2 regions of the Lactiplantibacillus sp. ME-2 genome follow, and region 2 is predicted to be linked to the other one. Evidence: a T-box and tRNA genes for the amino acid it is inferred to sense, from the RefSeq annotation. Region 2 holds a T-box; the other holds one or more tRNA genes.
What was found. The T-box of region 2 lies ahead of tyrS (tyrosine--tRNA ligase). A T-box ahead of a tRNA ligase gene usually reads a tRNA of that ligase, here a tRNA-Tyr.

Region 1 (3,428 bases), on a different contig from region 2:
CTGGGGTAGCCGTAAGACCGTCTTTATTGGTGGGGTCTTCATCATGTTAGGCCACATCGTTTTATCAACGCCATTTGGAGTTGGTGCACTATTTGTTTCAATCGCACTTATTGTCATTGGGACTGGGTTATTAAAGCCAAACGTCTCTGACATGGTTGGTCAATTGTATACAGTGGAAGATACACGTCGGGATGCAGGTTTTAGTATTTTCGTCTTCGGGATTAACTTAGGTTCATTGGTTGCACCAGCCTTAGTTGGTCGGATCGGCTTAAATGTTAACTTCCACTTAGGCTTCTCCTTAGCTGCGATTGGGATGTTCTTTGGTCTATTGCAATACTACTTTGATGGTAAGAAGAATTTAAGTTCTGCTAGCCTCTATCCAACTGATCCATTAGAACCCGGTGATTTGAAAAAAATCATGCGGTGGACAATCTTAGGAATCGTTGGGATTGGGTTGATTCTACTATTAATGCAATTAATGAATGCTCTTACGTTAGCAAATGTTATTAGTTTAATTAGTACGCTTGTTATCTTGACACCAATCGTTTACTTTATTTTGATGTTAACGTCTGACAAGACTAATGCAACAGAACGTTCACGTGTTCGGGCTTATATCCCATTGTTTATTGCCGCTGCTTTATTCTGGGCAATTGAAGAACAGGGTTCGTCCGTACTTGCGTTATTTGCAGCTAATCGGGTTAATTTGGATCTTGGTTTTACCCATCTAGCTGCTTCTGATTTCCAAATGCTAAACCCATTGTTCATCATGATTTATACAACACCATTCGTGTGGTTGTGGACTAAGTGGGGTAAAAAACAACCTAGTTCACCAACTAAATTTGCGATTGGGTTGCTATTCGCTGGGGCTTCTTACCTAGTGATGGCTGTACCTGGAGCGCTCTTTGGAACTGCAGGGAAGGTTAGTCCATGGTGGTTAGTTGCCAGTTGGGCAGTCGTTGAAATTGCTGAAATGTTGATTTCACCAATTGGTTTATCAGTTACCACCAAGCTTGCACCAAAGGCTTTTGCTTCTCAGATGATGAGTATGTGGTTCCTAACTGATTCGGTTGGTAGTGCGCTTAATGCACAGATTGTCCGTTTCTACTCGACGCAAACCGAAGTGCCATATTTTGCGATTACCGGGATTGTTAGTGTCGTTTTAGGGATTATCCTCTTTATGATGGTGCCAATGATTAAACGGTCGATGCAAGGCATTCGCTAAATTGAATATTTACTCGAAGATATGTTATCTTAGTGGTAGCATATCTTTTTTGTTTTGGAGGGGTTGACCATCGTACGAATTGCTTTCAGTAGTGATAATCATTTTGATGTTAATCGAGTGGATGCGACTGCGATGATGCGATCTCAGGCGACCTATCTTTTACAGAATGGTGTTCAGATTTATTTGATTGCTGGCGATCTTTTTAATGACTTTCAGCGTAGTCAGCAGTTTGTCGTCGATTTACAGGCCCTATTAGGCGCACAGACGTGTGTTTACTGGATTGCGGGTAATCATGACATGGTCCATGGCATTTCGTTTGACGAGCTTGAAACAGGGCATTTTGATGGCTACCTGCATAACCGGTATATCGATATTTCTGGTACAGATTGGCGCGTGATTGGACATAATGGGTGGTATGACTATCAGTATGCTGCCCAGGTCCCTGATACGACTGCGGCCGACTTCTTACACTGGAAGAATGCGTTTTGGATCGACCGGGCTATTAAACAGCCGATGAGCGATCAGGAGCGGACTGATTTAATGCTCAACCAAGTAAAAGCGCAGCTTAACTTGGCTGCTGTGGATCACAAGCAAGTTATTTTTATGACGCACTTTGTTCCCCGGATCGATTATTTGCGTTTTTCTGATGATAATCGGTTTTGGAATATGGCTAACGCGTTAATGGGAACGCCCCGGTTAGGACAACTGTTGGAGCAGTTTAACGTGGCGCACGTTTTATTTGGTCATTTGCACGTCCATCCGCAACCGCGGGTGTTTGGTCAGACCACCTATTATGACCAAGCAGTGGGCTATGGACTCAAGCGTATCAATGAATGGCAAGCCAATAATTTTATGGCGGAGTGGTATCAAGATACGCAAATTCTGGATTTGAAATAAAAACTGAAAAAACTTTGAAAAAAGTCTTGATTTTTTATTCAAAATTATGTATTCTAATATAGTTGAATGATTTACGGAGGGGTAGCGAAGTCTGGCTAAACGCGGCGGACTGTAAATCCGCTCCTTCGGGTTCGGTGGTTCGAATCCACTCCCCTCCATTTCATTATTGGGCTATAGCCAAGTGGTAAGGCAACGGGTTTTGATCCCGTGATGCGCTGGTTCGAACCCAGCTAGCCCAATTGTTACGCCTTTCGTCGTTAATCAGGTCTTAGGATCTTGATGTAACGACTTTTTTATTGGCTTAAATTTATCTTAATATCGGCGGGTAGTGCCACTTCGTGAAGAATGCGTAACGGATTCTTCACGAAGTGGATTTTTTTGTCTCGGTCTGTTTATTTGCCATCATCAATAATAATGTGATATGTTTTAGTATTCTATTTGGGGCACGATCCAGATGGGATAGGAGGTCTGGTCAATGAATTTATTTATTCCGTAAGTACACGGAAGAGGTTAATGGCTGGCATTGTTAATTTTAAAAATACGTACTAGTTAACTCGTCATGACGGCCATCACAATTATTATGAGTCGTTCTTATAAAAGCACACCAATTTTTAAAGCACATATGGGTTATGGAAAGAAGCGCGCTAACCGTGCTGTTCGAAATCGTATGAATCGTGGTGAATTTGATGTTTTGCCGGCTAATTCGCATGCCTGGTATAAACGATGTTATGAGCAGTATGATGTTGTCGATTATTGCTCCAGAGAGACTTATTCGCAAGTTCAACTTGAGCTGGAGACGATGCGATTAGAGATTACTCGTAACGGTGGGATTATTCGAAGAATCCCACAACATCTGGTTGTTACGTATACTTTTGATCCGGTGATATCTGATATTGTGCACATGCAGCGAACGGAAGAACTAATTCCTGCGCAAGATGTCCAAATGTTTGTAGGTACTTTTGAACAGTGGTGTCGGGAGCGTCGCAACTGCTGGGCCAAGGCTTATTATCGAAAATAAGTCGTATTGGAACTTGATCTATGAGATTTGGTTGAAGAGGCTACGTAGCCTTAGTTGTCCCACTACCAGCCCCAACTAGTTGACTGAATAAATCAAATTTTCCACAGAACTGTTATCAAATGTAGTAACAGCAGACTGTTCAGCGTCGCAATGACGCTTGGACAGCTTTTTGCATGGCCCATATCTGGATGCAAAGGCATTTACCTGCCAGAGATGACGTGGTTATTAAGTATATGACTAGTAGTCAGTTATTCAGAATTATAAGATGTTTATTCAATCGAACCTCGAAAA
Region 2 (3,428 bases):
CCCAACCCACCAATCGTTTCGGCGGCGTTATGGCAGTATACCAATCGCTATCATTTAGCTGGGCTAGCGGCACCGGTTGATAATAGTCGGGTCATTATTAGTGTTCATCCCGTTTCGTGGTGGTTGGGGACGACCCGTGGCGCACCCGGTGTTGCGATTAAAGCTCAACCAAGACTGAAAGTTGTGCACGATCGCCATTTGACTATGCCGGCCCACAATCAACAGCATGGACGGGCGGGCCAAGCAGTTGTCGCCATTAAGAGGCCAGCAGTTCAGCCAGCTGTGAAGACTCGGCCGGTGCAGCAGAAAGTGGTAAGCAATAAGTCGCGTTCGCAGACCGTGGCGCGCGTCAAACGGCGGTCATTGCAAACGATCAGTGTTAACAGCCATCATGGCAAAATAACTCAGCATCGCGCCATTCGACGCCGAGCGACTCAGCCCAAAGTGATAAAACTTAAAGCGACGCGACGTACAGGAACACAGTTTAAACTGAATACGTCCAAAGCAACTAAACTTCGGCGGCCCGGTAAGAGTATTCGAACAAAACCGGTGACTCGTTCAAAAGGGCGAACGCGGCAGCGACTTACGCGACGTCAACCGTCACTGAGGCAGCGAGTAACGAAAAACAGGCAATCCCGCCGCCGCGCACTACGAGTAACGGTGCAGCGGCGAGGGTCGACGATTCGTCGTGCACCACGTCGGCAACGAACACAAATACGTCCCGTACATAACACTTCTCGGGACAAGCGAGGACTTAGCTGATTGCATGGCTGTCGCTCAGTTCTCATTATCATGGTAGAAAAGGTAATTATGGTTAAGTAAAATCGGTCATTTGTTGTAGAAATTAGGAGGATATTTTTCATGAACTTTAAGCGCAAAATTCAATTAGGAATCGCCACTGCAACTGGGATGTTGGTGGTCGGAATTGTTGCCGTACCTTCAGTAACGAATGTATTACACGCGGCTTCAGACAGTGTTAGTTTGGTTAGTCAGACGGCAGCGCCTACGACCGTCAAGGCAACCAATCAAACAGTCAAGGCCATCAGTGCAAGTGGGACCAAGGGAAACTACCGGGTGAAGTACGCCAAAGCTGGGACTAGTTCGACGACTGCGACGTATCAACAGACGAACTACAATACGAAAAGTGATGCCAGCAGCCAAGTCGATTACTTAGCGAATACACAGGGTCAGCGTACGACACTTAATTCAGGTACAGCGGCAACGGTTCAAGGGACGATGGGCAAAGTGTATGTTCATTGGAACACGGGTAGTTGGTCAGTGACAACGATTGCCAATACACAGGACGTTGCTGGTAATCCGACCAAGTTTGCTAATCAGGTCAATAATCAGATTCAAAAGCAAGATTTGACGAGTAAAAATGTCACGAGTGGTGCCGTTACCGTGTACGATACCCCACAAAACGGACAGGCAAACTCAGTTCAATGGCAAAATGGCAAACAGGTTGCTAAGGTTCAAGGCCAACAAGCCAATACCGTTATCAAAATTGCGGCGGATGCTAAAAATTAAGTTTTTACCTGGGAGTTCAATGAATGAGTGCCAGTAGTCTGGTTATATCACCGTGTCGACGTCAACCGCATTCACAAGCCAGACACTATGGTTAGATTAGTGGGTTTAATGTGATGTTTTGACCGAAAATAGGATTGACTTTTGGCAGTGGAGTGCTTATGATGTTAGGTAATAATTAAAAAGTAGTGATCGTTAATTAGTAGTCGTTGACCCAACAGTCTAGCGACTCGGTGGGTGGTGCGAACCGAGCTGTAGTCAAAGATGAATTACATAACGTGAACTGCCATTGGCCGGATGATATCCGTTACTAATCAATGAGCGATCACATTTGGTGATAACTTGGGTGGTAACGCGGAAAACTCGTCCCTGTTTTGATGACAGGGGCGAGTTTTTTTGTCCAGCGACAATAACGAGGAGGACTAACATGAACATTATCGATGATTTAAAATGGCGTGGTGCCATTAACCAACAAACGGATGAGGCCGGGTTAAAGGAACTTACCGAAAACCAATCAGTCTCACTATACTGTGGGATTGATCCAACCGGGGATAGTATGCATATTGGGCATTTGATTCCTTTCATGATTCTCAAACGATTCCAATTGGCTGGTCATCATCCCTACGTTGTAGTTGGTGGTGGGACGGGTGCTATTGGTGATCCATCTGGTAAGAACTCAGAACGTAAGTTACAGACCATGGATCAAGTGAAGCATAATCAGGATGGCTTAAGTGCTCAGATGTACAAGTTATTTGGTCATGACGAAAACTTTTCGATTGTGAATAACTACGATTGGTTATCAAAAATTTCATTACTAGATTTCTTACGCGATTATGGTAAGTTGTTCAGTGTGAACACGATGCTGAACAAGGAAGTTGTTGCAAGCCGGTTGGAAGTGGGCATTTCATACACTGAATTCACATACCAAATCTTACAATCAGTTGACTTCTTACACTTGTACCGTGCTGAACACGTGCAACTCCAGATTGGTGGGGCTGATCAGTGGGGCAATATCACCGCGGGGACCGATTTGATCCACCGCTTAGAAGGCAATGACGCTAAGGCTTACGGATTAACAATTCCATTATTGTTGAAGGCGGATGGGACTAAGTTTGGTAAGACTGCTGGTGGGGCCGTATGGTTAAACCCTGAACGGACATCACCGTATGAATTCTATCAGTTCTGGATCAACCAGGATGATCGAGACGTCGTCAAATACCTCAAGTACTTCACGTTCTTAAGTCATGAAAAAATCGATCGATTGGCCGAAACGGTGAAGACTGCACCTGAAAAACGGGAAGCACAACGGCGCTTAGCTGAAGAAGTCACGGAATTTGTTCATGGCAAGCAGGCGGTAGTTGAAGCTGAAAATATTACTAAGGCGTTGTTTACTGGTGATGTTCAAAGTTTAACGGCGGACGAAATTGAACAAGGTTTCAAGGGTGTGCCATCAGCAGACGTCTCAGCTGAAAAGCAAAACATTGTCTTGTGGCTGGTTGATGCTACGAAATTCGAACCTTCTCGGCGTCAAGCACGTGAAGATATTAAAAACGGTGCGATTCGAATCAATGGTGAAAAGGTGACGGATGTCGAGGCCGAGATTGATCCGTCCGCAGCCTTTAATGGTAAATTTGTCATTGTACGTCGTGGTAAGAAACGTTACTTCTTGGCACATGTTAAGTAAGTTAATTTAGCAGGTGGACTGGACCCGTTGTGGCCCAGTCTTTTTATTATTATTACAAGTAAGAACTGGTGTAAAATTTATTTAGGTCACATTAATAATGTGTGATCATTGCCAGATGAAAATCAATTGAGGAGATGAAAGTTTTGGTGGGGGTTAAATTTAATACACGGACGATTGCAATCCTGGGGATGTTGATCGCACTTAATGTTGTTATTTCTAT

Region 1: it has a tRNA-Tyr gene. The T-box ahead of tyrS (tyrosine--tRNA ligase) is inferred to sense a tRNA for this amino acid. The anticodon was not compared.

Annotation. Positions count from the first base shown of each region.
Region 1 covers NZ_JAKZEQ010000032.1:1,066-4,493, forward strand. Annotated here, with positions in the region: gene MMY95_RS11515 (peptide MFS transporter) at 1-1,222, shown strand, start outside; gene MMY95_RS11520 (metallophosphoesterase) at 1,277-2,119, shown strand; tRNA gene MMY95_RS11525 (tRNA-Tyr) at 2,195-2,277, shown strand; tRNA gene MMY95_RS11530 (tRNA-Gln) at 2,287-2,358, shown strand; gene MMY95_RS11535 (hypothetical protein) at 2,700-3,137, shown strand.
Region 2 covers NZ_JAKZEQ010000005.1:116,130-119,557, forward strand. Annotated here, with positions in the region: gene MMY95_RS03195 (GH25 family lysozyme) at 1-762, shown strand, start outside; gene MMY95_RS03200 (hypothetical protein) at 862-1,527, shown strand; T-box leader at 1,704-1,898, shown strand; gene tyrS (tyrosine--tRNA ligase) at 1,952-3,208, shown strand; gene MMY95_RS03210 (ECF transporter S component) at 3,343-3,428, shown strand, end outside.